DNA from 3 places in the Paracidovorax sp. genome. Region 1 is predicted to be linked to each of the others. Evidence: predicted binding sites of a transcription regulator. Region 1 holds the regulator's gene; each other region holds the start of a gene.
What was found. Region 1 encodes LexA, which represses DNA repair genes until DNA is damaged. Its sites were predicted from a motif close to ACTGTATNNNNATACAGT; they were not measured.

Region 1 (9,458 bases):
TCTGCATCCGCCTCTACGACGAGGCAGACTTCAATAGCCGCCCGCGCTTCACCGATCCGGAAATCCTGCGCTCGTCGCTGGCCGGCGTCATCCTGCGCATGAAGTCGCTGCACCTGGGCGATGTGGCGCAGTTCCCGTTCATCGAGGCGCCTTCGGGCCGCGCCATCGCCGACGGCTACCAGCTGCTGGGCGAACTGGGCGCGGTGGACGACGCCAACGAGCTCACGCCCATGGGCGTGGAGCTGTCGCGCCTGCCGCTCGACCCGCGCGTGGGCCGCATGATCCTGGAGGCGCGCGAGCGCCAGGCGCTGGAGGAGGTGCTGGTGATCGCCTCGGCGCTGTCGGTGCAGGACGTGCGAGACCGCCCGCTGGAGGCGCAGCAGCAGGCCGACCAGGCGCATGCCAAGTTCGACGACGAGAAGAGCGAATTCAGCGGCTACCTCAAGCTCTGGAAGTGGATCAACGAGGCGCGCGGCGGCGCGCCCAGCCTGCCGTCGGCCCGGGCGCAGAAAGAAGCTGCCCAGCGTGCCGCCCGGCAGGGCACGCGCGCCCAGGCCAGCCTGCCCGTGGCCCAGCGCCTGACGGCTGCGCACGAGCCCGCCGATACGGCCGCGGCAGCGCAACCCACCCACAAGCTCAGCAACCGCCAGTACGAATCGCTGCTGCGGCAGAACTTCATCAGCATCCGCCGCCTGCGCGAGTGGCGCGACATCCACACCCAGCTGCTCACGGTGGTGACCGAGCACCGCTGGAAGCTCAACACCACCCCCGCCGGCTACGAGCAGATCCACCTCTCGATGCTCGCGGGCCTGCTGGGCAACGTGGGCGCCAAGAGCGACGAGGAAGACTGGTACCTGGGCGCGCGCGGCATCAAGTTCTACAAGCACCCGGGCGCCCACCTGAACAAGAAGCCCGGGCGCTGGATCGTCGCGGCCGAGCTGGTCGAGACAACGCGGCTCTTCGGCCGGGGCATCGCTGCCATCGAGCCGCAATGGGTCGAGCAGATCGGCGGCCACCTGCTCAAGAAACAGCTGCTGGACCCGCACTGGGAGAAGAAGGCCGCGCAGGTCTCGGCGCTGGAGCGGGCCACGCTCTACGGCCTGGTCATCTACAACAACCGTCGCGTCAACTTCGGCAAGGTCGATCCGCATGCCGCGCGCGAGATCTTCATCCGCGAGGCGCTGGTGGGCGGGCAGTGGGAGACGCGCCTGCCGTTCCTCGCTGCCAACCAGAAGCTCATCGCCAAGGTGGAAGAGCTGGAACACAAGTCGCGCCGGCAGGACGTGCTGGTGGACGACGAGCTGATCTACGCCTTCTACGACCAGCAGCTGCCGGCCGACATCTGCACCGGCGCGGGTTTCGAGGCCTGGTATGGCGAGGCCTCGCGCCAGAACCCGGACCTGCTCAAACTCACCCGCGAAGAGCTGATGCGGCACGAGGCCGCCGGCATCACCAGCAACGCGTTCCCAAAGACCGTGCGCCTGGGCGGCGTGGACTGCGCCGCGAGCTACCTGCACGAACCCGGCGACGCGCGCGACGGGCTGACCGTCACGGTGCCGCTCTTCGTGCTCAACCAGGTCAGCGACGAGCGCTGCGAGTGGCTGGTGCCCGGCATGCTGCAGGCGAAGATCCAGGCCCTGCTGAAAAGCCTGCCGCAGCGCCCGCGCAGCCGCTTCGTGCCGCTGCCCGAGAGCGCGGCGCGCATCGCCGAGCTGTTCAGCACGCCCGAGCGCTTCGGCCAGGGCAGCCTGACCGATGCCCTGCTCAAGCAGGTACGCGACGAGACCTCGCTCGACGTGAAGCGCGCCGACTTCAAGCTCGACATGCTGAGCCCGCACCTGTTCATGAACTTCCGCGTCGTCGATGAGCACGGTCGCCAGCTCGGCCACGGCCGCAATCTGGGCGCGCTCAAGGCCGAATGGGGCGCCAAGGCGCGTGGCGCGTTCCAGGCGCTGGCCGGGCTGAAGCTGGGCCAGGGTTCGGGGTCGAAAGAGCCTGCGGCCCAGGTAAAATCTTCGCAGTCAGCTATCAAAAATGAAGCAAAAAGGAGCACAGGTGCTCCGGTGCCGGCTGCGGCTCCCTCCGCGCCGGCGGTGCCCGCGGGCCAGCGCTACACCGCCTGGACCTTCGGCGAACTGCCCGAGCTGATGGAGATCCGCAAGGCAGGCCAGACGCTGATCGGCTTTCCGGCCCTGATCGACGGCGGCGATGCGGTCAGCATCGAGGTGTTCGACGAACCGGAGGTGGCTGCGGCCAAGCACCGCGCCGGCCTGCGTCGGCTGTTCGCGCTGCAGATCAAGGACGCGCTCAAGTACCTGGAAAAGAACATCCCCGACCTGCAGAAGATGGCCGTGGCCTACATGCCGCTGGGCACGCAGGAAGAGTTGCGCAGCCAGATCCTGGACATCGCCCTGGACCGCGCCTTCCTGCAGGACCCGCTGCCCACGCACGAGGCCGAGTTCAAGCGCCGCGTGGACGAAGGCCGGGGCCGCCTGACGCTCATCGCCAACGAGGTGGCGCGCCTGGCTGGCACCATCCTGGTCGAATACGCCGCCGCCGTGCGCAAGATCAAGGACACCAAGAACGCGCCCGAGGCCACGCAGGATGCCCAGCAGCAGCTGCAGCGCCTGATGCCCAAGAGCTTCATTGCTGCCGCGCCCTGGACGCAGCTCGCGCACTTCCCGCGCTACCTCAAGGCCATCACGCTGCGACTGGAGAAATACCGCGCCGACCCCGCGCGCGACGCCTCCCGCCTGACGGAGCTGCGCCCGCAGGAGCAGCGCTACTGGCGCCTGGTGGCCGAACGTAAGGGCCAGGTCGATGCGCGCATGCAGGAGCTGCGCTGGCTGCTCGAGGAGTTGCGCGTGAGCTTCTTCGCGCAGGAGCTGCGCACGCCCCAGCCGGTGAGCGTGAAGCGGCTGGACAAGCTCTGGGCGCAGATCAATACCTGAGGCGCCCGGCGGCGCAGCCGCGTCCTCGGTGGCCACGTGACATGCGCTGCTGCTGATGGCGATTTTGCTGCTGGTATTGATGCCGGCGCAGCGCGCACCGGCCCTCGCGTCTGGGACCGCCACACCTCGCACCCGGCTGATGCGAGGTGTGGGCCGGCCGCGCCTGCGCGGCCACGTCTGTGGTAGGCGAAGGCTGATTACAACGCCAGGCGGCCCTCCGATGCCACCAGCCGGTCCAGCTCTGCACACACGTCGGCCATGCGGCCGGAGATCACCAGCCGGGCCGGTTCGCCCACCTGCACCCGGCGCAGCACCCGCAGCAGCGGGCGGGGCGCCGCGGAGCGGGCCTCGCTGGCGGCGCCTGCTGCGACCGAGCCACCGGCAGGGTGAAAGCGGTCCGCATTGGCCGCTGCAGCCGCGCGGGCCCGGGAGGCAGGTACATTCATCCACGGCGTTGCTGCAGGCCGGCGCGCGTGGGCCGGCGCTGCATTGGCAGGCATGACGGAGGTCGCCGGTACGGCCGATGGCCGCTTGATTCCTCCTGCGAGCCGGCCCCTGGAAGGGCGGGGGACGCCGTAGGGCTCCAGTGCGCCGGTGGATGTTGCGAGCGCTACGGCGGTGCCAGCGGCAGCGGTTGGCGCCGCCGTCCAGGCCGGGAACGGCCCGGCAGCGTGCTGGCTTGCAGGCTGCTGCGTGGCTTCAGGTGCGGCTGTGGCGGAAGCGGAGGTGGCGGGCCGCGAGGCATCGGCCGCTTGCAGCGCCGGCAGGCTCTTATGGCGGGCAGGGCCGCCCAGGAACTGGGTCAGCGCCTTGACGGGCTGCGACAGCGAAGTGAGGGCAATCAGGGCAATTCCCATGTGAAAACTCCATCGTGGTTCGTGCCGCGCACTGCGCCGGCGGGATCTGCATTCGGTGGACAAGGGCGAGGGCCGACTGACTGCCTTGCTGGGGGTCGATCTGCTGCACGCATTGCGCGCCTTGCGATGATCGACGGGCCATTCACTCCGTCTGTCACACCGTGCGTTCGATCTGCCGGCTTCGTGCGAGGGCACGGAGGGTTGAACACAGGCAGGATTGCCATTGGGCGACTCGCCGCAGGGTTGGCCTGTAGGGCTGGGGGGCGCAGCGCTGTGCGCTGCACTCCCGCACTAAGGCCAGACGCCCGCCACCTGCGGCGCGCCGTGCCGCCTTACATCAGCATGGTGTTGCGAATGAGACCGACGGCGAGGCCTTCGATTTCGAACGGCTCGCCAGGCTGGACGGTGATGACGGGGTAATCCGGGTTCTCGGGCAGCAGTTCGATGCCGCTGCCGGTGCGGCGCAGTCGTTTGACGGTGACGTCGTCACCCAGTCGCGCCACGATAATTTGCCCGTTGCGGGCCTCGCGCGTGGCCTGCACTGCGAGCAGATCACCGTCCATGATGCCGACGTCCCGCATGGACATGCCGCGCACCTTGAGCAAGTAGTCGGGCTTGTGCTGAAAGAGGCTGCCTTCCACGCTGTAGGTCTGGTCCACGTGTTCCTGGGCGAGAATCGGCGAGCCTGCAGCCACGCGGCCGATCAGCGGCAGCATGAGCTGCGATAGGCCGGGAATGGGCAGGTGGAACTGCGTTCCGCGTGCGGCGTTGATGGAGCGCACGGTTTCGCTGCGCAGGCGGATGCCGCGCGATGTGCCGCTGACCAGTTCGATCACGCCCTTGCGTGCCAGGGCCTGCAGGTGTTCTTCGGCCGCATTGGCGGACTTGAACCCCAGTTCTGCAGCGATTTCTGCCCGGGTGGGCGGTGCGCCGGTGCGCGAGATGGCGGTCTGGATGAGATCCAGGATCTGCTGCTGGCGGGCGGTGAGCTTGGGGCTGTCGAGCATGGCAAGGTTCCAGTGCGAAGCGGTGGCCGGAGGACCGGCGGGACTGTTTTTTAATCCAGTAACTGTATTTTTGACCAGTTTTTTGAAGGATGCAAGTGGGCGCTAGAAAAATGGTGGTGTTGGGCACGGGCGGCACGATTGCCGGAACGGCCAGCGATGGAGCGGACAACATCGGCTACAAAGCCGGTCAAGTGGGCGTGCAGCAGTTGCTGGGCGCTGTTCCGGGTCTGGCCCGCGCGGCTGGGGGCGAGCTGGTCGCCGAACAGGTCGCCCAGCTGGACAGCAAGGACATGGATTTGAACGTCTGGATGCGCCTGGCACAGCGCTGCCAGGCGCATCTGGCGGACCCGCAGGTCCAAGGCATCGTCATCACGCACGGGACCGACACGCTGGAGGAAACGGCGTGGTTCCTGCGGCTGGTGCTGGAGGCTTCCAAGCCCGTCGTGCTGACCTGCGCGATGCGGCCGGCGACGGCGCTGACGCCCGACGGCCCGCAGAACCTGCTCGACGCTGTCGCCGTGGCGTCCACGCCGGGCGCGCGCGGCGTGGTGGCGGTAGCGGCCGGCGTGCTGCACGGCGCTGCGCTGGTGCGCAAGGTCCATCCCTATCGTGTGGACGCGTTCGACTCGGGCGACGCAGGGCCGCTGGGCTGGGTGGAAGAAGGCCAGGTACGCCTGGCCCGTGACTGGCCTGACGCCGCGGCGATCCACGCTGGCGCGTCGGCGTTGCTGGCCAGGCCTGCTGATAGCTGGCCGCGGGTGGAGGTGGTGCTGAGCCATGCCGGCGCCAGCGGCCGGCTCGTGGATCTGCTGGTGGCCGACGGGGTCGATGGGCTGGCCGTGGCCGCCACAGGCAATGGCACCCTGCACCAGGATCTGGAGGCGGCGTTGGTGCGCGCCCAGGCGGCAGGGGTGCTGGTGCGCGTCACCTCCCGTTGCGGTCTGGGCCGCGTGCTGCCGCGCCCGGGAGATGCGCTGGCGGCCGACGAGGAGGGCCTGGGCGCCGTGAAGCTGCGAGTGTCTCTGTTGCTGGAATTGCTGGCCGCACCGAAGGGCTGATCGCTCATCGGTGTGATCGCCCCATGCAAAACGCCCCGCAGTGCGGGGCGTCTTTCTTTGCACCTTCCGCCCAACAAAGGGGCAGAAGCAGGCCGGGGCCTTTCAGTGGGAGAGCGCCTGCAGCGCGCGCTGCGTGATCTCTTCGACCGTTCCCGTGCCGCTGATGGCGCGGTACTTGGGAGCGTTGTCGGCGTCTTGCTGGGCCCAGGTGGAGTAGTAGTCGACCAGCGGACGGGTCTGGGCGCTGTACACCTCCAGGCGCTTCTTGACGGTCTCTTCCTTGTCGTCTTCGCGCTGGATCAGGTCTTCGCCGGTCACGTCGTCCTTGCCTTCGACCTTGGGCGGGTTGAACTTGACGTGGTAGGTGCGGCCGCTGGCCGGGTGCGAGCGGCGGCCGCTCATGCGTTCGATGATGGCATCGAAGGGTACGTCGATCTCCAGCACGTAATCGAGCTTCACGCCGGCGGATTTCATCGCGTCGGCCTGGGGGATGGTGCGGGGGAAGCCGTCAAACAGGAAGCCTTGGGCGCAGTCGGGCTGGGCGATGCGCTCCTTCACCAGATTGATAATGAGATCGTCGCTCACCAGCTGGCCGGCATCCATGACGGCCTTGGCTTGCAGACCCAGCGGCGTGCCGGCCTTGACGGCAGCGCGCAGCATGTCGCCGGTGGAGATCTGCGGAATGCCGTATTGCTTGCAGATGAACGCGGCCTGGGTGCCCTTTCCTGCGCCGGGCGCGCCCAAAAGAATCAGCTTCATGGATGTCCTCTCAATGTTGAATTTGGCTGGCAACCGGCCGCAGGCGAGCGTGCGCCAGCCGGGTGCAATCATTGCGGGCGAGGATAGCACGCGATAACTGCACCAAACTGACGCGTCATCGGCACGACGCAAGGGGCTGCTAGGTGCGCCGCAGCAGGCGCGGCGGCGGTGTTCAGCCCAGCAGCGTGCGCACCCGCTCCAGATCGGCCGGCGTGTCCACTCCCGGGCCCGGCGAGGCATCGGTCACATGCACCGCGATGCGGTGGCCGTGCCAGAGCGCGCGCAGCTGTTCCAGCGCTTCGAGCCGTTCGGTGGGCGCGGGTGGCAGCTGCGGGAAATCGCGCAGGAAGCCGGCGCGGTAGCTATACAGGCCAATGTGGCGCAGCGGCGCATGGCCCGCCTGCACTGCTTCGGCGGTCTTCCACCAGGCGGTGCCGGCGGCATGGTCGCGGGCGTGGGGAATGGGCGCGCGGCTGAAGTAGTGCGCGAGGCCCCGGCCGTCCAGCACCACCTTCACCACGTTGGGGTTGAGGTAGTCCTCCACCGTGTCGATGGCGTGGGCGGCGGTGCCCATGCGGGCGTCGGGGCGGGCGGGCAGGAGACCGGCCACGGCGTCGATCAGGGCCGGGTCGATGAGGGGCTCGTCGCCCTGCACGTTGACCACGATGTCGTCGCCGGCCAGGCCCAGCAGCTCGCACGCTTCGGCCAGCCGGTCGCTGCCGCTGGCGTGGTCAGGGCGGGTCAGCACGGCCTGCACGCCGTGGCGGCTGCAGGCGTCGAGGATGCGCTGGTCATCGGCGGCGACCACGATGCGGCGGGCGCCGCTCTGCGCGGCGCGCTGCGCCACGCGCACCACCATGGGCAGACCGGCAATGTCGGCCAGGGGCTTGTCCGGCAGGCGGCTGGAGCCCAGGCGCGCCGGGATCAGCACGGTGAATTCGGGCGCGGCCTGGCTCATGCGGCTTCGATTTCCTCGTCGGTCAGCGTGCGGGCTTCGTTTTCGAGCAGCACGGGGATGCCGTCGCGCACCGGGTAGGCCAGGCGGGCGCTGCGCGAGACCAGTTCCTGGCGTTCGCGGTCGAAGGAAAGAGGCCCCTTGGTGACGGGGCAGACCAGCAGTTCGAGCAGTTTGGAGTCCATGGCTTGGAGCCGCACAGGGCGGGAGGGGTTATGGGATCGGGACAAGGCGGAGGAGCCGGCAGGCCAGGCCGGACGCTGGGGCCGTGCGGCGCCGCCCGCGTCAGCTGGATGCCGCCGATGATAGCGACGCGGCCCGGGCCCGGGCCAGCCGTGCGTCCATGAGCGTGAAGAACGCGGGCGGCAGCTCCAACGCGAGCGGCACGGCCAGCGCCTGGGGGTAGCGGGCCCAGAGCTTGACGGCATCCTTTTCGGTGCAAATCAGCAGCGGGCCCTTGTCTTTCGGTGGCTGCCAGCTATCGAAATCATAGTGATCTGGCAGGCTCTCGGTGCGGGCCAGGGTCAGGCCCTGGCCGCGCAGCATCTGGAAGAAGTCGTGCGGCCGGGCGATGGCGGCCACTGCATGCAGCGGCTGGCCGCGCAGCGAGGCCAGCGGCGCGCGGCTGCCGTCTGCCCGCACGGCCTCGGCCGCCAGCCCGCGCTGCAGCGCGAAGGCGGGGGCCGTGGTCCCTGCGGGGCAGGGGCCGGCGTGCAGTACGGCGTCCACGGGCCGGGGCCAGGGTTCGCGCAGCGGGCCGGCGGGCAGCAGCCAGCCGTTGCCCACGCCTTCGTCATTGAACACGCACAGCTCGAGGTCGCGGGCCAGGGCCAGGTGTTGCAGGCCATCGTCGCAGACGATGACGTCGGTGGCGGGGTGGGCGTTCAGCAGCGCCCGGGCCGCCTCGGCGCGCTTGGCGGCGACGAAGACCGGCACGCCCGTGCTGCGGGCCAGCAGCGCGGGTTCGTCGCCCACCTCTGCGGCCGTGCTGTGCGGCAGCACGGCACGGCAGTCACGCGTGCTGCGCCCGTAGCCGCGCGAGACGATGCCGGGCTGCCACCCGTTCGCCTGTAGATGGCGCACCACGGCCTGCGTGATCGGGGTCTTGCCCGCGCCGCCGGCGATCACGTTGCCCACCACCACGACCGGCACCGCGGCGCGGTAGCTGCCCAGTAGGCCCGCGGCGTAGAGCGCGCGGCGCGCGGCCGTCAGCCCGCCGTAAAGCCACGCGAGCGGCAGCAGGCAGCGGGCCACGGGGCCGCGCCGCGACCAGGCTTTGTGCAGCATGGCGGCCATGGGCGGGTGTTTGTTGCGCGGGGTGGGGCGGCCGCGCGCTAGCGTGCAGCCGCCTTGCCGGAGGACTGGGTGGCGAAGGTGATCTGCGAGAGGCCGACGCGCCGCGCAGCCTCCATCACGGTGACTACCGACTGGTGGGGGGACGAGGCGTCGGCGCTGATGATGACGATGCTGTCCTTGCCGGTGGCCGATGCCGCCGACTGCAGTGCGCGGGCCACGCCTTCGACGGCCTTGCCTTCCACAGCGGTCTTGTTGATGGCGTAGCGGCCGTCGGCGGCCACCGAGACGATGATTTCCCGCGGCCGGTCGCGCTGCTGTTCGGCGTCGGCCACCGGCAGGGTCAGCTGCAGCTCGGTGAACTTGCTGTAGGTGGTGGACAGCATCAGGAAGATGAGGATCACCAGCAGCACGTCGATGAACGGGATCAGGTTGATCTCGGGCGCATCCTGGGTGCGGGGGCGGAAGTTCATGGCGTGCGGCAGGCAGGCGAGGGGGCGGCTCGGGCGGGGCGCTGGCTTACTTGCGCAGCCGGGTGAGGTGGCGCAGGAACTGTTCGGCTGCCAGTTCCAGCGTCA
Region 2 (9,458 bases), on a different contig from region 1:
TGAAAAAATAGCTGCACGCGCTTTTTCCATAAGCGCTGCAGCTATTTTTCTTTCAAATGTCTCCCCATCGACGCCATGCCCGGCTCGGGCACGACAGCCGCGCTCAAGTCCGCGCCAGCGCCACGCCGGCTGCCGCCGCGCACAGCGCGGCTCCGATGCGGTCCTGCGAGGCGACGTCGAAGCTGCGCCCCGTCCCGGTGAACGGCACCTCGGCCGGCCGCACGTTGTGGCTCTGGCCGCCTTCGATGCGCCGAGCGAAGATGGTGTTGAGCGGCGTCACCCGCAGGTTCGCGGCCAGGTTGGCATCGGGCGTGTGCCGCGGGTGCGCCGCGTGTCCGCCGGGCCCGGGCACCGCGATGTCGAAGCGGTCCGCCGCCGCCCTGATGGGGCCGGGTCACAGCTGGCGTGCGCCGACCGTCCCAGTTCCACCATGGGCGACGCGGAAATAGCGACGGTCATGGGTGAGAAATTTCTGAACACGGGGCGCGCCACGGCAGCGAATTGCGTTGTGGCCCTCCGGCGCCGGAGTTTGTGAGGCAGCGGCGGGCCCCAGCCCCCGTCAGAACAAGGTGCCCTGCCCCCGCGCCAGCGCATGGCGGAACTGCGAGGCATCCAGCACCGTGCGCTCGCGGTTCAGGCCCAGGCGGCGGCAGGCCGTGTGGAAGCGCTGGCGCAGCAGATCGGCCCAGAGGCCGGTGCCCTTCATGCGCGTGGCGTGGTCGCTCTGGTAGGCCTTGCCGGCGCTGCGGGCGGCCTCGTCCAGGCCGTGCAGGTCCTGGATGCGGGCCATCACGCGGGCGGCGCGCTGCGGGTAGTGCAGTGCCAGCCAGTCGCGCATGAGCGGGTTCAGTTCCCAGGGTAGGCGCACCACGGTATAGAAGGCCGAGGTGGCGCCGGCCTCGCGCGCGGCTTCGAGCACCTGCTCCATGTCTTCGGTGAGGAACGGGATCTGCGGCGCCACGCTCACGCCCACCGGCACGCCGGCCTCGGCCAGCGCGCGGATGGTGCGCAGCCGGCGGTGGGGCGCGGCGGCTCGCGGCTCCAGCACGCGTGCCAGGGCGCCGTCGAGCGTGGTGATGGTGACGTAGGCGGCGGCCAGCCGGTCGCGGGCCAGGGGAGCGAGCAGGTCCAGGTCGCGCTCCACGCCGCTGGACTTGGTGATGAGCGAGAACGGATGCCGCGTCTCGGCCATCACCTCGATCAGCGCGCGCGTCAGGCGCAGCTCGCGCTCCACCGGCTGGTAGCAGTCGGTGGCCGAGCCGATGTTCACGGCCGTGGGCACGTGCGAGGGCCGCGCGAGTTCGGCGCGCAGCACCTCGGCGATGTTGCGCTTGGCGATGATGCGCGTCTCGAAGTCGATCCCCGGCGACAGGTTGAGGTAGCTGTGCGTGGGTCGGGCGTAGCAATAGACGCAGCCGTGCTCGCAGCCGCGGTAGGGGTTCACCGCCTGCTCGAAGAAGATGTCGGGCGAATCGTTGCGGGTGAGCGCGCTGCGCGCCGTCTCCCAGATCACCTCGGTGGCCGGCGGCTGAGCAGGCTCGGCCGCGCCCGATTCGAGCGTGCCCCAGCCGTCGTCGAACGCGTCGCGCTCGTCGCGCATGAAACGGTGGGCCGTCTGCGCAGCGATGCCTCGGCCCTTCAGGGCCGCGACCGGAATGCGGACCTCATCGTTCATGGCTGCGTCAGATACTGTTCAAACATACAGCCATTGTAGTGAGCGCGGCTTTGCGTGCCGGCCGCTGTGATTACCCCGGCACCCGGGTGCGGAATGCGCAGCGGCGCCGGAGCCCCTGGGCTACAGTCCCGCCCTTTCACCGCACGAGGACTTCCCTCCCGCACTTCTTTCCGTTTTTTTCTCCCGCCTTGACCGAGGACTTCACCATGGCTCTTGCACGCTCGCCCTCCATCACCCTTTCGTCGCTGGACGTGGACCGTATCGAGGCCCTGATGGCCGGCATTCCGGCCAGCGCCTTCGCCGGCAAGGCCGCGCTGCAGGCCGAGCTGGACCGCGCCGAGGTGCTGGCGCCGGCCGACATGCCGCCCGACGTGGTGACGATGAATTCGACGGTGGAGTTCTCGATCCGCGAGACCGGCAAGACCTTCTGCCTGAGCCTCGTCTATCCGCGCGACATCGACGGCAGCGCGGACCGCGTCTCGATCTTCGCGCCCGTGGGCAGCGCGCTGCTGGGCCTCTCGGTGGGCGACGAACTGAGCTGGCCCGGCCCGGGCGGCCAGCCGATGACCATGCAGGTGCAGCAGATCGTCTATCAGCCCGAGCGCGCGGGCGATCTGCACCGCTGAGCGGCTGAACTGCCGAACGGCGGCATGAAAAACCGCCGTGGCAGCGCAGGGGTGCGGCGGCGGTTTCAGGGATCAGCTGTGGTTGGAACTGCGATCGGCGCTCAGCCCAGCGCCAGCCGTTCGCGCGCGGCCTGGTATTCACGGCGCAGCTTCTCGACCAGTTCGCCCGCGCCGCTGATGCGGTCGATGGCGCCGATACCCTGGCCGCAGCCCCAGATGTCCTTCCAGGCCTTTTTGGCGTCGCCGCCGAAGTTCATCTTGCTCGGGTCGGATTCGGGCAGGTGCTCCGGGTCCAGGCCCGCCGCGCGGATCGAGGGCGCCAGGTAGTTGCCATGCACGCCGGTGAAGAGGTTGCTGTAGACGATGTCGTCGGAGGTGCCATCGACGATGGCCTGCTTGTAGGCCTCCTGCGCGCGCGCCTCGTGCGTGGCGATGAAGGCCGAGCCGATGTAGGCGAAGTCGGCGCCCATGGCCTGCGCGGCCAGGATGGCGCCGCCCGAGGCGATGGAGCCCGACAGCGCCAGCGGGCCGTCGAACCACTGGCGGATCTCCTGGATCAGCGCGAACGGGCTCTTCACGCCCGCATGGCCGCCCGCGCCCGCCGCCACGGCGATCAGGCCGTCGGCGCCCTTCTCGATGGCCTTGTGCGCGAACTTGTTGTTGATGATGTCGTGCAGCACCACGCCGCCCCAGCCGTGCACGGCCTGGTTGACGTCCTCGCGCGCGCCCAGGGACGTGATGACGATCGGCACCTTGTACTTGGCGCAGACCTGCATGTCGTGCTCCAGCCGGTCGTTGCTCTTGTGCACGATCTGGTTGATGGCGAAGGGCGCGGCGGGGCTTTCGGGGTGGTCGCGGTCGTGCGCGGCCAGGGCCTCGGTGATCTCGGCCAGCCATTCGTCCAGCAGCTCGGCCGGGCGGGCGTTGAGCGCGGGCATGGAGCCGACGATGCCGGCCTTGCACTGGGCGATGACGAGCTGGGGATTGCTGATGATGAACAGCGGCGACCCGATGACGGGCAGCGAGAGCTTTTGCAGCACGGGCGGCAGGCGGGACATGGGGAGTCTCCTTTTATGAATAAAAAGCGGCTGTAGCGCTTATCCAGCCTGCGCTTACAGCTATTATTTTAATAGCAAATCATCAGGCACGGCCAACGGCACAGGCCGTGGCGCAGCCGCTGAGGGCGATGTGCTCCATCAGAACGCTTCCAGCGCCAGTGCGGTCACGCTGGCCGCGCCTTCGACGATGGCGTCGCGCTGGGCGCCGGTGCGCACCAGCAGGTGGTCGGCATAGAAGCGCGCGGTGGCGATCTTGGCGCGCAGGAAGGCTTCGTCACGGCCCTGCGGCAGCAGCGCCTGGGCCGCCAGCAGCGCCCGGCCCAGCTGCCAGCCGGCCATCAGGTTGCCGGCCAGCATCAGGTACGGCACGCTGCCCGCGAAGACGGCGTTGGGGTCGGTCTTGGCGTGGGCCACGACGAAGTCCACCACCTGCAGGAAGGCTTCGCGCGCGGCCTTCAGGCGGCGGGCCACGGCCTGGGCGTCTTCGGTGCCGCTGGCGGCCAGATCGGCCTCGGTCTTCTCGATCTGCGCGGCGATGGCTCGGGCCGAGCGGCCACCATCGCGTGCCGTCTTGCGGCCCACCAGGTCGTTGGCCTGGATGGCGGTCGTGCCTTCGTAGATGGTCAGGATCTTCGCGTCGCGGTAGTGCTGCGCGGCGCCGGTCTCTTCGATGAAGCCCATGCCGCCGTGCACCTGCACGCCCAGGCTGGTCACTTCCAGGCTCATCTCGGTGCTGTAGCCCTTGACCAGCGGCACCATGAATTCGTAGAACGCGGCGTTGGCCTGGCGCATGTCCGCATCGGCATGGTGGTGCGATGCGTCGTAGGCGGCGGCGGCCGTGGCTGCCATGGCGCGGCAGCCCTCGGTCACGGCGCGCATGGTCATGAGCATGCGGCGCACGTCGGGGTGGTGGATGATGGGCGCACTGCCGGGCAGGCTGCCGTCCACCGGGCGGCTCTGCACGCGGTCGCGGGCGTATTGCACGGCCTTCTGGTAGGCGCGCTCGGACACGGCGATGCCCTGCAGGCCCACCGCGTAGCGCGCCGCGTTCATCATGATGAACATGTATTCGAGGCCGCGGTTCTCCTCGCCCACCAGATAGCCCACCGCCCCGCCATGGTCCCCGAACTGCAGCACCGCCGTGGGCGAGGCCTTGATGCCCAGCTTGTGTTCGATGGAGACGCAATGCACGTCGTTGCGCTCGCCCAGGGAGCCGTCGGCATTCACCAGGAACTTGGGCACCACGAAGAGGCTGATGCCCTTGACGCCCTCGGGCGCGCCGGCCACGCGGGCCAGCACCAGGTGGACGATGTTGGCGGCCATGTCGTGCTCGCCGTAGGTGATGAAGATCTTGGTGCCGAAGACCTTGTAGCTGCCGTCACCCTGCGGCTCGGCCTTGGTGCGCACCAGGGCCAGATCGCTGCCGGCCTGGGGCTCGGTCAGGTTCATGGTGCCGGTCCATTCGCCCGTGACCAGCTTTTCCAGATACGTGGCCTTGAGCTCGTCGCTGCCGGCGGTCAGCAGCGCCTCGATGGCGCCGTCGGTCAAGAGCGGGCACAGCGCGAAGCTCATGTTGGCGCTGTTGAGCATCTCGCTGCAGGCCGCGCCGATGGTCTTGGGCAGGCCCTGCCCACCAAAGTCCACCGGGTGCTGCAGGCCCTGCCAGCCGCCTTCGGCGTATTGGCGGAAGGCCTCCTTGAAGCCGGGCGTGGTCGTGACGCGGCCGTCCTTGAAGCTGGACGGATTGCGGTCGCCCTCCACGTTGAGCGGCGCCACCACGCCTTCGGTGAACTTGGCGCATTCATCGAGCACCGCCTGCGCGGTGTCCAGGCCAGCTTCCTCGAAGCCGGGCAACTGGGCGACCTGGGCGATGCCGGCCAGGTGTTCGATGGCGAAAAGCATGTCCTTCACGGGGGCGACGTAGCTCATGATTCTTGTCTCCGGGCAAAAATTGTCGAAAAAAAGGCATCGCGAACGATGCCTTTGTCAGCGCTGGCTGGAAGTCAAAGAGCCTTGACGAGCTCTGGGACGGCGGTGAACAGGTCGGCCTCCAGGCCGTAGTCGGCCACGCTGAAGATCGGCGCTTCGGGGTCCTTGTTGATCGCCACGATCACCTTGGAGTCCTTCATGCCGGCCAGATGCTGGATGGCGCCCGAGATGCCTGCTGCGAGGTAGAGCTGCGGCGCCACGATCTTGCCGGTCTGGCCCACCTGCAGGTCGTTGGGGGCGTAGCCCGCATCGACGGCAGCGCGGCTCGCGCCGATGGCCGCGCCCAGCTTGTCCGCCAGGGGGGTCATGACTTCGTTGAACTTCTCGGCGCTGCCGAGGGCCCGGCCGCCCGAGACGATGATCTTGGCGGCGGTGAGTTCGGGGCGGTCGCTCTTGGTGACTTCGCGGCCGACGAAGCGGCTCTTGCCGGAATCGGCTGCGGCAGCGACCTTCTCGACAGCGGCCGAGCCCCCCGTGGCGGCAGCGGCGTCGAAGCCGGTGGTACGCACGGTGATGACCTTCACGCTATCCGCGCTCTGCACGGTGGCGATGGCGTTGCCGGCGTAGATGGGGCGCTCGAAGGTGTCCGGGCTGTCCACCTTGGTGATGTCGCTGATCTGGGCGACGTCGAGCTGCGCGGCCACGCGTGGCGCGGCGTTCTTGCCGCCGGCCGTGGCGGGAAAGAGGATGTGGCTGTAGCTGCCGGCGATGGCCAGCACCTGGGCGGCCACGTTCTCAGCCAGGCCGTCCTTGAGGCTTTCGCCGTCGGCCTGGATCACCTTGGAAACGCCGGCGATCTGTGCGGCGGCCTGCGCGGCGGCATCGGCGCCCTGGCCGGCCACGAGGACGTGGACGTCGCCGCCGCAGGCTGCGGCTGCGGTCACGGTGTTGAGCGTGGCGGGCTTGATGCTGGCGTTGTCGTGTTCAGCGATGACGAGTGCGGTCATGTTCGTGTTCTCCTGCGCTGGTTGTTCTTCAGATGACCTTGGCTTCGTTCTTGAGCTTGTCCACCAGGGTGGCCACGTCGGGCACCTTGATGCCGGCGCCGCGCTTGGGCGGCTCGGAGACCTTCAGCGTCTTCAGGCGCGGCGTGACATCGACGCCCAGGTCTTCAGGCTTGACGGTGTCGAGCGGCTTCTTCTTGGCCTTCATGATGTTGGGCAGCGTGACGTAGCGCGGCTCATTGAGGCGCAGGTCGGTGGTGATCACGGCCGGCAGCGTGAGGGCCAGGGTTTCCAGGCCGCCATCGACTTCACGGGTGACGTTGACCGCATCGCCGCTCACCTCGACCTTGGAGGCGAAGGTGGCTTGCGGCAGGCCCGCCAGGGCGGCGAGCATCTGGCCGGTCTGGTTGGAGTCGTCGTCGATGGCCTGCTTGCCCAGGATGATCAGCTGGGGCTGTTCCTTGTCCACCAGGGCCTTGAGCAGCTTGGCCACGGCCAGGGGCTGCAGCTCCTGCGTGGTTTCCACCAGGATGCCCCGGTCCGCGCCGATGGCCATGGCCGTGCGCAGGGTCTCCTGGCACTTGGCGTCGCCGCAGCTCACGGCGATGACCTCGGTCACCACGCCTTTTTCCTTCAGCCGCACGGCTTCTTCCACCGCGATTTCGTCGAAGGGGTTCATGCTCATCTTCACGTTGGCGATGTCCACACCCGTGCCGTCCGACTTCACGCGGACCTTCACGTTGTAGTCCACCACACGCTTGACCGGGACCAAAACCTTCATTGCTGCGGCTCCTTCATTCTTGCTGGTTGAATTGACGTTACGTAAACCGGATTCATTCTATGTCCGGGCTCCCGCCCGGGCCGACCAGCGCGGCCCTCCAGGGCTTGGGGACAAAAACGAACGATCGTGCTTTTTCAGGATTATAGCCCTGCATCCGCACGTTCAAGGTGTCGCGTGCGGCTCAGCCGGCGCGGGCTGCGCGGCCGGCCGGATCTGCACCACGCGCTGCGGATAGGGGATGTCGATGCCGGCCGTGCGCAGCCCGTCGAGGATGGCGATGTTGATGGCCGAGCGCAGGTTGACCGTGCCGGCGGAGGGGTCGCTCACCCAGAAGTTGAGGCTGAATTCCAGCCCGTCCGGCGCGAAGCTGACCAGGTAGGCCACGGGCACCGGGTCCTTCAGCACGCGCGGCTGGGCGGCCGCTGCTGCGCACAGGATCTGCTGCACCTGGGCCACGTCGCTGTCGTAGCCCACGGTGATGTCGGTGGTGATGTTGAACTTGCGGTCGGCGTCCGAGAGGTTTTCCACCCGCTGGGTGATGAGCGTTTCGTTGGGCACGATGGATTCGCGCCCGTTGCCCGCCCGGATGAGCGTGTAGCGGGTCTTGATGTCAGTGATGCGGCCCTCGAAACCATCGACACGCACGTTGTCGCCGATGCGCAGCGAGCGCTCCAGCAGGATGACGAAGCCGCTCACGTAGTTGGATGCGAGCTTCTGCAGCCCGAAGCCCAGGCCCACGCCCACCGCGCCGCCCAGCACCGAGAGCGCCGTCAGGTCCACCCCCACGGCCGAGAGCGCGAACAGCATGCCGATGAGCAGCAGCAACGCGCGCGTGGCGTTCACGGCGACCTTGCGCATCGACAGGTCGGCCACCGCGTTGCTGAGCACGCGCCGCTCGAAGGTGGACGACACCCAGAGCGCGGTCACCATCACTGCCGCGGCCGAGAGCACGCCCTGCAGCAGCATCAGCAGATTGGTCTGCGTCTTGCCGAAGCTGATGCCGATGCCGGCCAGCTCCTCGCGCACGATGGGCAACAGCCCGACGATCCACAGCACCGCCACGCCCCAGGCCAGCCACGAGATCATGCGTTCGAGCAGTCGCATGGCCGGCGAGCGCGGGAAAGCCGTGGCGAGCACGCGCGCGAAGAAGCGGATCAGCACCAGCGAACTCAGTACCGGCACCGCCACGCGCAGCACGAAGACCGGCTGATAGTGCTCCACGCCCGCGCGGCCCGCATAGACCAGGGCCAGCGCCAGCAGCGGAAACATCAGCCCGTCGAAGGTGCGCCGGCCGAACCAGACCGAGTCGGGCGGCTGGTTACGCCCCACGGCGCGGCTGACGCCGAAGGCCACGGCCAGGCAGGCGGCCAGCACGGCCAGTTCCAGCCAAGTGCTGGAGTGGTTGAAGTCGCGCAGCAGGCGGTCGAACAGCTCGCTCACGGCTGCGCCTTCCATGCGGGCGTGCGCTTTTCGGCGAAGGCGCGGGCGCCTTCCTGGGCGGCCTCGTCCATCATGTTCAGGGCCATGGCCTGGCCGGCCAGCTGGTAGGCGGCGTCCACGCCCAGTTCGCGCTGCTGATAGACAACGGCCTTGCCGAGGGCGATGGCGGCCCGGGGCTTTTGCAGGATGGCAGCGACGAGCGATTCGACCTCGGCATCGAGCGCCTCGGGCGCCGCCACGCGGTTGACCAGGCCCTGGGCACGGGCGGTTTCGGCATCGATGAAGTCGCCCGTCAGCAGCATCTCCATGGCCTGCTTGGCGGGCAGGTTGCGCACCAGCGGGACGCTGGGCGTGGCGCAGAACAGGCCGTAGTGGATGCCGCTGGTGGCAAAGCGCGCCGCACGGCTCGCCACCGCCAGGTCGCACTGCGCCACCAGCTGGCAGCCCGCCGCCGTGGCGATGCCCTGCACGCGCGCGATGACCGGCACCGGCAGGCGCTGGATGGCGAGCATCACGCGGCTGCACTGCGCGAAGAGCTTCTGGTAGTAGGCCTGCTCAGGCCGCTGCGCCATCGCCTTCAGGTCGTGGCCCGCGCAGAAGGCCTTGCCTTCGGCGGCCAGCACCACCACGCGAGCGCCGTCATCGCGTGCCACGTCGTCCAGCGCCTGCTGCAGCGCGGCGATCATCGGCTCGCCCAGCGCGTTGAAGCGGGCGGGGTCGGCCAGGGTCAGGGTGACGACGCCGCGGGCGTCGCGTTCGGTGCGCAGCGGGGCGCGGGTGGGGTCTTGCGGGGTGGCGGTCATGGCAGGCGGAGGGAAGGTCCCGCGTCCGCGCACGGCAGGCCGCGGGAGAAAGAGGGTTCAGAGATCGGCGAGCACGCGGATGTGCGCTTCGACGCTGCGCGCCAGCGGGTCCATCATGTAGCCGCCTTCCAGGCACGAGACG
Region 3 (9,458 bases), 470 kb from region 1:
AGCTCGCGCCCAGGAAGCTCACGATCTCGTCGAGCTTGCCGGGCTGGTTGATGGGGTAGAGCACGCGAAAGCCCGCGTATCCGAGGGTGCTGGTGGCGCTGCGGTCGAAGTTCAGGTCGCCGAAGTCGAAGCGCCCGGCGTCGTAGTGGATCTCCTGCACGCCTTGGGGCGTGATCTCGTTGATGCGCACCGGGGCGTTGAACTGCATACCCTGGTGGTAGAAGCTCAGGCGAAAGGGCGTGGGCTGGTCGCGCCACTCGAAGCGGTCCGCGCGCGGCTGCATCTTCTGGTAGTCGGCGAACTGCATGCCGCTGAAGACGGGCGGCAGGTTGTTCGCGGGGGCCACGTAGGGCTTTTCCATCAGGTCGCGGGCCTGGCGGGTGACGTCGTCGAGCGAGAACGCCTGGGCGTGGCCCGCAACAGGCAGGCAGATGAGGGTGGCGAGACCGGCGAGGGCCAGAAGCGATCGGGTGCGCAGGCGTGCGGCGGCAAACAACAGGGTCATGGACAGGGACGGTAGTTCAGTGGACAGGCTGCGGCGTGACGGAGCGTAACGCGGCGGCGCGGCGCCAGGCGCTGGCTTCGGTCGGGCCCTGCACCCTCGGCGCCGGGCCGTGGCGTGTGCGATGGAGCCGAAGCAAACTTCCTGCCGGGCCCCCGGCATGTTGCGGCATGCAACAGTTCAGGGGCCGGTTTCGGGCGCGGAACGCGGACTTGAGCTTAGCATTCGCCACCCGCCGTGCCGCCTTGTGTCTGGCCGGCCGCATGCCCTGGCATGCAAAGCCCCGGTGGCCGATCGCCCGCACGTGCCCAGAGCGCGGCCAGCCCGCACCACCCGCGCCAACCATCCGAAAGTGACTGAATGAAGCAATCGTGGATTCTTGTGCTGTCCGCTGCGCTGGCGGCCCCCGCCGCCTGGGCGCAGGCGCAGCAGCCGAACCCTGCAGAGGCGAAGAAGACCTTCGTGGCCGACCTGGTCGGCCGCATGACCCTGGAAGAGAAGATCGGCCAGCTGCGCCTGATCAGCATCGGCCCGGAGATGCCCATAGGGCAACTGGCCGATGAGATCACTGCCGGCCACGTGGGCGGCACCTTCAACTCGGTGAACCGCCCCGACAACCGCCGGCTGCAGGATGCGGCCATGAAGACGCGGCTGAAGATCCCGATGTTCTTCGCCTACGACGTCATCCACGGCCACCGCACCACCTTCCCGATCGGCCTGGGCCTGGCGTCCACCTGGGACATGGCCTCCGTGGAGCGCATGGCGCGCACGGCCGCGCGGGAAGCGGCGGCCGACTCCATCGACATGACCTTCGCGCCCATGGTGGACATCTCGCGCGATCCGCGCTGGGGCCGCACCTCCGAGGGCTTCGGCGAAGACCCGTACCTGGTGTCGCAGATCGCCCGGGCCACGGTGCAGGGCTTCCAGGGCCCGCAGCGGCCGCTGGCGGCGGACCGCATCATGGCGAGCGTCAAGCACTTCGCGCTCTATGGCGCGGTGGAAGGCGGGCGTGACTACAACGCCGTGGACATGAGCCCGATGCGCATGTACCAGGACTACCTGCCGCCCTACAAGGCCGCGATCGACGCGGGCGCGGGCGGCGTGATGGTGGCGCTGAACTCCATCAACGGCGTGCCGGCCACCTCCAACACCTGGCTGATGCAGGACCTGCTGCGCCGCGACTGGGGCTTCAAGGGCGTGACGGTGAGCGACCACGGCGCCATCGTCGAGCTGACGCGCCACGGCGTGGCCCGCGACGAGCGCGAGGCCGCCAAGCTCGCCATCCGCGCCGGCATCGACATGAGCATGGCCGACTCGGTGTACTGGAAGGAGCTGCCCGGCCTGGTGCGCTCCGGCGAAGTGCCGATGCAGCAGATCGACAACGCGGTGACCGAGGTGCTCGGCGCCAAGTACGACATGGGCCTTTTCAAGAACCCCTACCTGCGCATCGGCGCGGCCAAGGACGACCCGGCGGATCTCAAGGCCGACAGCCGCCTCGACCGGCCGGCCGCGCGCGAGGTGGCGCGCCAGTCGCTGGTGCTGCTGGAAAACCGCAATGGCACGCTGCCGCTCTCCAGGAAGGCTTCCATTGCCCTGGTCGGACCGCTGGCCGATGCGCCGATCGACATGCTGGGCAGCTGGTCTGCCGCCGGCTACGACAAGCTGGCCGTGACCCTGCGCGCCGGGCTGAACGCCGCCATCGGCCAGGGCGGGCGGGTGACCTATGCGCGGGGCGCCAACATCACCGGCGACGAAGCCATCGTCAAGTACCTGAACTTCCTCAACTGGGATGCGCCCGAGGTCACGCAGGACCCGCGCACGCCGGCCGAGATGATCCAGGAGGCCGTGCGCCTGGCGCAGCAGTCCGACGTGATCGTGGCCGCCGTGGGCGAGGCGCGCGGCATGTCGCACGAATCGTCGAGCCGCACCAGCCTGGATCTGCCGCAGAGCCAGCGCGACCTGATCACCGCCCTCAAGGCCACCGGCAAGCCACTGGTGCTGGTGCTGATGAACGGCCGCCCGCTGGCGCTGCAGCGCGAGCAGAAGGAGGCCGATGCGATCCTGGAAACCTGGTACGCCGGCACCGAAGGCGGCAACGCCATCAGCGACGTGCTCTTCGGCGACTACAACCCCTCGGGCAAGCTGCCGATCTCGTTCCCGCGCTCGGTGGGCCAGATCCCCACCTACTACAACCATGCGCGCCTGGGCCGCCCGTTCACCGAGGGCAAGCCCGGCAACTACACCTCGCAGTACTTCGAGGAAGTGACCGGCCCGCTCTATCCCTTCGGCTACGGCCTGAGCTACACCGACTTCGCGCTCTCCGATGTCGTGCTCTCCAGCCCGACGATGGCGCGCGGCGGGCAGATCGAGGCCGCGGTGACGGTGAAGAACACCGGCCGGCGCGCGGGCGAGACCGTGGTGCAGCTCTATATCCAGGACGTCGCCGCATCGGTGGTGCGCCCGGTCAAGGAGCTCAAGGGCTTTCGCAAGCTGATGTTGCAGCCGGGCGAGGAGCGCGTGCTGCGCTTCCCGATCACCGAAGAGCAGCTCAAATTCTTCAACGCCCGCCTGGAACACGTGGCCGAGCCGGGCCGTTTCAACGTGCAGATCGGTCTGGACTCTCAGGCCGTTCGGGAGCAGGGCTTCGAGTTGCGCTGAAGCCATCTGCGCGCGGATGGGAGGGCGGCCCGGCGCGCATGCACCGCAGCAGGGCAGGCGCAGACTCTTTCGTGGAGGAGGGAAAGCGGCTTATATTGCTCGCAACAGTGCTCGCTTCTCAGCCTACTCCTTCTGTCTGAATGAACGCTCTTTCCCAGAACGCCGACTCCCTTGCCGGCGCTGACCAGGCCGGCGACAAGCACTACCTGCGCGCTGTGACCGACATGGCAGAGCGGTGCACGGTGGTGGCGCGCGACGCCCTCTATACCGACAGCGGCATCAAGCTTCTGGACAAAGGTGCGCGCGTGGACAGCCGGCTCTACGAGCGGCTGGTGCATCACAAGCTGCGCGGCTCCATTGACGAGCAGCTGGGCGTGGAAGATGCGATCACCGTGCCTGATCTGATCGGGATGGCGCGGGCTCAGTGCAGTAGCGAACCGCTGGCCAGCATGCTGGCGGCGGCGGCGGGCGGCGCAGATCGGCTGCTGGCTCCGTTGCGGTCGCTGCCGCTGCCGCCGCCCATGGCCTTCAAGCTGACCGTGATGCGCGAGCAGCGTCCCGAATTGCTCTCGCACAGCGTGCTCGTGATGCTGACGGCCCTGTTCCTGGGCCTGCGAAGCGGTTTGAATGAGCGGGAATGCACGCCGCTGGCCGCCGCCGCGCTGCTGCACGACATCGGTGTACTGCACATGGACCCGGTCTGGCGCGACCCGGTGCACAAGGTGACAGGCCCGGGCCGCAAACATCTGGTGGCGCATCCGGTGACGGCGATGCTCGTCATCCGCGCGCTGCACGTCTATCCCAAGTCAGTCGAAACCGCCGTACTGGAGCACCACGAGCGCATGGATGGCACCGGCTACCCCCGAGGGCTGGATGGCGGGCAGATCTCGCCTACCGGCCAGATCCTGCTGCTGTCGGAGGTGGTGGCCGCGTTTTTCGAGAAATACCGTGACGAGCCGGCCCAGCGGCTGTCGCTGTCTCTCCGGCTGAATCACCGCAAGTTCCCGCCGGCGCTCACGGCGCTGCTGCTGCCTCTGTTGCAAAAGCTCCCCACAGGAGCGGCCGACCCCATTGCGCTGCAGCGCCAGGTGGCGCTCGGCATCGAGGTGCTATCGGAGGCCTTTGGCTCGTGGGACAAGGTTCGCGCGGGGCTGCCCGCCGACCAGCTGGCCCTGGCGTCCGGCAAGGCCTGTGCCTACATCGACCTGTGGCTGATCGCCCTGCAGAAGGCTCTCTACGAGGCGGGTTCGCACCCGCGCCAGCAGGCCGAAATGCTGCCCTCCTTGCAAGACGACCCCGAGGGCCTGGCCGAGCTGGAGCTGCTGGGCCGCGAGGCGCTGTGGCAGCTGCAGAGCATTCTCGACGCCAGCTATAGCCGCTGGCCGCAACTGGCTCAGCGCGCAGACGTGTGCGATGCCGCGGTAGCCGACTGGCGCGACGCCTGTGCGCAAGGACTGGGCACGGCCTGAAGCCCCGATTCCTGAGGGTGTCCCCTGTGCCCGGAACGGCCCTGAATGAGGGCCAAGGGCAGATGCACTGACGAACCCTGTGGTCTGGGAGGTAGCAATGCTGTATATTTGAACAGTATTTTGCTGTCGTCCCATGTCCATCCCTGCCTCGCTCCATGCCGTGACCGCCGCTGCCCTGCGGCAGCCGGGCCGTGGCGTGCCCGAGGTGCCAGGCGTCTGGCAGGGCGGATCGTGGGGGGCGGCAGCGCCGCACCGCAACCGGCCCACGGGCCATGCATCGCTCGATGCCCAGCTGCCCGGCGGTGGTTGGCCTTTGGGCGCGATGGCGGAGCTGCTGCTGCCGGCGCAGGCCATGCAGGCGTGGCCCCTCGTTCTGCCCGGCCTGGCTCTGGCGGTGGCTGAGGGCGAGCCCGGGCGCGTGGTGCTGGTGGCTCCGCCCCATGAGCCCTTCGCGCCCGCCCTGCAGGCCGCCGGCCTGCCGGCCCAGCGGTTGTGCGTGGTGCTGCCCGGCACCTGCCAGGCGGCAGAAGCCTGCTGGGCGAGCGAGCAGGCGCTGCGCTGCCGCGACGTGCTGGCGGTTCTGGCCTGGCTGCCGCATGCGCGGCCGGAGATGCTGCGGCGCCTGCACCTGGCCGCAGCCCAGCAGGGGCGCTGGCTGTGGGTCCTGCGCCCCGAGGCGCAGCGCGCCCAGGCTTCGCCCGCGCCGCTGCGGCTGTGGGTGCAGCGGGCTGGCGCCGAGCTCCGCGTGCAGGTGATCAAGCGTCGCGGGCCGCCCTTGCTCGAACCCGTCATGCTGCCGTTGCGCCCGCCTGCATTGCCGGCCGTGTTGGAAGCCCAGGCGCACCGCCAGCAGCAGGCGCGCAAGGACGCCGGCCGGCTGTTGCAGGCCCGCCGCCAGCCGGCCCCCGCCGCCTCGTCTTCTCTTTCGCCATCGGGACTGCTGCATGCACTGGGTCGCACTGCCCTTGTGCGCGGATGAGCCCGCCGCGCCCGGCGTGCCGGCCGAGGCCGGTGCCTGGTGGGCGCTGCGCTTTTCCCCGCGCGTGGCCGTGATCGACGAGGCGGTGCTGGCCGAGATTTCCACCACCGCACGCCTGTGGGGCGGTCTGCCGGCGCTGCTGGAGCAGCTGCGCGCCGACGCGCCTGGCGTTGCCTCGTCAACCGATCTGCCGCTGGCCCAAGGCCCCACGGCCCTGCAGGCTCTGGCCCAGCTACGCTTGCTGCAGGCCGGCCATCCGCTGCCGCAGCGCCTGCCGCACGATCTGCCGCTGCGTACCCTGAGCGCAGCGCGGCCTCATGCCCATGGGCTGGCGCAGCTGGGCTGCCGCACCTGGGGCGCTTTGCGGGCGCTGCCCCGCGCCGGGGTGGCGCGGCGCTTCGGCGGGCCCCTGCTGCATGCGCTGGACCAGGCCTGGGGCGACGCGCCGCACCAGCCGCCGTGGGTGGCGTTGCCCGAGGTTTTCGCCCTGGAGGCCGAGCTGCCCGCTCTGGCCGAATCGGCCCCGGCCCTGCTGTGGTCCGCCAGCGCTCTGCTGCAGGCCTTGCAGGGCTGGCTGCAGGGGCGCCACCAGGGCGTGCTGGCCCTGCGCCTGCAATGGCACCACCACCTGCGCCGCCTTGACGGACTGGACCTGCCGCCCTGGGATGGCGTGGATCTGCGCACGGCCGAGCCCGCGCAGGAGATGGCACACCTGCGGCGGCTGCTGGCCGAGCGGCTGGCGCACTGCCGGTTCTCGGCCCCGGTGGATCGCATCGCCCTGCGCGCCCTGCAGACCGGGCCGGCGGCTGCGGCCAGCGGCAGCCTGCTGCCGCCAGGCCCGCACGAGGCCGTGGGCGAGCCGTGGCATCAGCTGCAGGAACGCTGGTCCGCCCGGCTGGGAGCGCACCGCGTGCAGGCCGTGCAGCTGCATGCCGACCACCGGCCCGAACGCATGCAGTCCTGGCACGCCATGGAGGGCGGCGGTGCTGTGTCGGCGGGCCGCATCGGCACCACCACCGCTGCCACCGACCCGCGTGCCGCGCTCTGGCCGGCCTGGCTGGTGCAGCCGCCCGAGCCACTGGCGGTGCAGCGCCACCGCCCCTGCCTGCACGGGCCGCTACGGCTGCTGGCCGGGCCGGAACGTTTCGAGGCCGCCTGGTGGGAGGCGTCCGGCACCCCGGACGAGGCGTCGGGCGAAGGCCCGGCGCGCCGCGACTATTTCGTCGCCCATGGCGATGCGGCAGGCTATGTGTGGGTGTTCCGCGACCTGGAGGGGCGGTGGTTCCTGCACGGCCTCTACGGCTGAGCGCGAACGGGGCGAAGGGGACGCGCGGGATTGCGCGGGCCGGTCGCCGGCCGCCAGGGCCCGGGCGGTCCTGGGCGCGCTCAGACGGCGGGCGCTGCCACACCCAGCCGCTCGTGCAAGCGGGTGCTGGTGGTGGTGTATTGCAGCGCCACTGGGCCGCCGTTCAGGGTTTCGGCGGCGGCGAAGGCGGCCAGGGTGGCTTCGTGGAAGGCGCAGAGCAGCAGCTTGCGCTTGCCGGGGTAGGTGTTGATGTCGCCCACCGCGTGGATGGCGGGGATGCTGGTGCGGAAGCTGGCCGGGTCCACCACGAGCTGCTTGCGTTCCATGGCCAGGCCCCAGTCGGCCACGGGACCCAGGCGCGGCGAAATACCCAGGTAGGCCAGCAGCAGGTCGAGCGGCAGGCGCGACATGCCACCGTCAGGCAGAGCCAGCTGCAGGGCCTGCAGGCGGCCACCGGCCGCCTCGATGCCCGTGATCTGCCCGGCCACGACGCGGATGCGGCCGCTCTCGCGCAGCGCGGCGAGTTCGGCCAGCGCCTCGGGCGGCGCCTGGAAAACGTCGCGCCGGTGCAGCAGGGTGACGCTCGCGGGAGCCTCGGCACTCTTTGCTCGGGCGCAGGCGATGGCGGCCAGCACGGCGCCATCTTCGCCGCCGTGCACCACGACATGGCGGCCGGCTGCGCGGGCTGGGAGCGTGGCGGTGTCGGGGTGATAGAGCAGCTGCGTGCCGGCGAAGGCGTCGATGCCCTCGGCTTTGACGGCGCGTGGCACGAAGGCGCCCACGCCGGCTGCGATGAACACGGTGCGTGCCAGCAGCCGGGTGCCGGCGCTGGTCTGCAGCCGCACGCGGCCATCGGGCTGCAGCGACAGTTCGGCAACGGTCTGGCCCAGGTGGCGCTGCAGCGGGAAGGGGGCGATCTGCTGCTCCAGCAGCGCGACCAACTCGCGTCCGGTGCAGACCGGCACGCCGGGAACGTCGTAGATGGGCTTGTCGGGATAGAGCTCGGCGCATTGGCCGCCCGTGTGGGGCAGGGCGTCGATCAAGTGGGCGGCAATGCCCTGCAGCCCGAGCTGAAAAACCTGGAACAGGCCGGCCGGCCCTGCGCCGATGACGACGGCATCGGCTTCGATCGGGTGAATGTCTTCAATCACGTGCGCAGCGGCTCACGACACCCTTGCGAGGAGCGAGGGTAGCGGCACGGACCTCCGCCACGGCCCAGGCCGGCAGACGCCGCGCACGGGCTCGCCCCGCCGCGCTGGCATCGCCCCCTTCCGGCCAGCGAAGCGCCGCCAGAGAAGGGGGGAGCGGCGAAGCCGCTCGGGCGGAGACATCCATCACTTCAGCGGATCAGTTCGGCAAGCTTGCCGGGCTTGCCGTTCCACTCGTCGGCGTCGGGCAATGCGGGCTTGCGCTTGGTGATGCTCTTGAACTGGGGCGAGAGTTCGGCGTTGAGCTTGATGAAGGCGATCTGGTCGGCCGGCAGGTCTTCTTCAGCGAAGATGGCATTGGCTGGGCATTCGGGAATGCAGACGGCGCAGTCGATGCATTCGTCGGGGTCGATCACGAGGAAGTTCGGGCCTTCGCGGAAGCAGTCCACGGGGCACACGTCCACGCAATCGGTGTACTTGCACTTGATGCAGTTTTCGGAGACGACGTGAGTCATGTTCGGTATCTGGGTATTCGGGGGTAACCCGCGATTTTAGGCGGGATCGAAAGACGGGCCGCAGCCCGTCTTTTCACGGCAGGGTCTACGCGCCTTGACGCGGCTCAATTCACCAGCACGGCGCCGGCCGTCTTGTGGCTGGCGGTATCGACCAGGATCAGTGAGCCCAGCACGCGGGCCTGGCTGAAGGGCGCGGCGGGCAGGGCTTCCTGCAGCAGCAGCTCGACGTGGCCGATGGCGTTGGGGTCGAGCTGGTTCGCATCCTCCTCGGCCAGGGTGTTGATGTCGAGCCGATGGACCACGCGGCGCACCTTGGCCTTGACCCAGCGGTGACCGTGCAGCGCCCAATAGACGCGGCCGGCGACCAGGGGCTCGTCGTCCATCCAGGCGACAGTGGTGCGCAGCTCGCGCTGGCCGGGCCAGGGCGATGCGGCGGCAGGCGTGTCGCCGAAGTCGTCGTCGGCCGCAGCGGCGGCCGGCGCCGCGGGCGCGGCCAGCAGCCAGTCGCCGCGCGAGACATCGACTTCGCGGTCCAGGATGATGCCGGCGCTGGTGCCGGCCGCCACGTCGCCGGGGCGGCGGGCATGGTCCAGCACCTGGGCCACGGTGGCCAGCTGGCCGCTCGGGAAGATCTGCACGGCGGTGCCGGGCGCCACGCTGCCTGCGGCCACGCGGCCCCAGAAGACGCGCCGGCCCTGGGTGGTGTCGGCGGACGAGGAGAACTTCTCGACCCACTGCACCGGGAAGGCCAGCGGCAGCGCCGTGTCGGCCGGCGTGCCGGGCAGCGATTCGAGGATCTGCAGCAGGCTGGGCCCTTCGTAGCCGCACCAGCCGGCCTGCGGATCGACCACGTTCCAGCCCTTGAGGGCCGACACGGGCAC

Region 2: the regulator LexA is predicted to act here: its motif matches at 1,689-1,706, upstream of AC3A84_RS01280 (PA0069 family radical SAM protein).
Region 3: the regulator LexA is predicted to act here: its motif matches at 4,729-4,746, upstream of imuA (translesion DNA synthesis-associated protein ImuA).

The regions. Positions count from the first base shown of each region.
Region 1 covers NZ_JBXYZY010000021.1:35,312-44,769, forward strand. The annotation lists gene hrpA (ATP-dependent RNA helicase HrpA) at 1-2,951, shown strand, start outside; gene AC3A84_RS07180 (hypothetical protein) at 3,149-3,808, opposite strand; gene lexA (transcriptional repressor LexA) at 4,141-4,815, opposite strand; gene AC3A84_RS07190 (asparaginase) at 4,905-5,873, shown strand; gene adk (adenylate kinase) at 5,976-6,632, opposite strand; gene kdsB (3-deoxy-manno-octulosonate cytidylyltransferase) at 6,805-7,590, opposite strand; gene AC3A84_RS07205 (Trm112 family protein) at 7,587-7,772, opposite strand; gene lpxK (tetraacyldisaccharide 4'-kinase) at 7,873-8,883, opposite strand; gene AC3A84_RS07215 (ExbD/TolR family protein) at 8,922-9,353, opposite strand; gene AC3A84_RS07220 (MotA/TolQ/ExbB proton channel family protein) at 9,400-9,458, opposite strand, start outside.
Region 2 covers NZ_JBXYZY010000001.1:274,137-283,594, reverse strand. The annotation lists partial or broken gene AC3A84_RS01285 (amidohydrolase) at 113-394, opposite strand; gene AC3A84_RS01280 (PA0069 family radical SAM protein) at 560-1,675, opposite strand; gene rnk (nucleoside diphosphate kinase regulator) at 1,882-2,301, shown strand; gene AC3A84_RS01270 (NAD(P)H-dependent flavin oxidoreductase) at 2,403-3,359, opposite strand; gene AC3A84_RS01265 (acyl-CoA dehydrogenase) at 3,498-5,288, opposite strand; gene AC3A84_RS01260 (electron transfer flavoprotein subunit alpha/FixB family protein) at 5,363-6,295, opposite strand; gene AC3A84_RS01255 (electron transfer flavoprotein subunit beta/FixA family protein) at 6,324-7,073, opposite strand; gene AC3A84_RS01250 (mechanosensitive ion channel family protein) at 7,236-8,528, opposite strand; gene AC3A84_RS01245 (enoyl-CoA hydratase) at 8,510-9,316, opposite strand; gene AC3A84_RS01240 (histone deacetylase family protein) at 9,374-9,458, opposite strand, start outside.
Region 3 covers NZ_JBXYZY010000021.1:501,765-511,222, reverse strand. The annotation lists gene AC3A84_RS09190 (glucan biosynthesis protein G) at 1-505, opposite strand, end outside; gene bglX (beta-glucosidase BglX) at 863-3,160, shown strand; gene AC3A84_RS09180 (HD-GYP domain-containing protein) at 3,301-4,629, shown strand; gene imuA (translesion DNA synthesis-associated protein ImuA) at 4,763-5,608, shown strand; gene AC3A84_RS09170 (DNA polymerase Y subunit UmuC family protein) at 5,574-6,914, shown strand; gene AC3A84_RS09165 (NAD(P)/FAD-dependent oxidoreductase) at 6,995-8,062, opposite strand; gene fdxA (ferredoxin FdxA) at 8,254-8,577, opposite strand; gene AC3A84_RS09155 (sulfate adenylyltransferase subunit 1) at 8,682-9,458, opposite strand, start outside.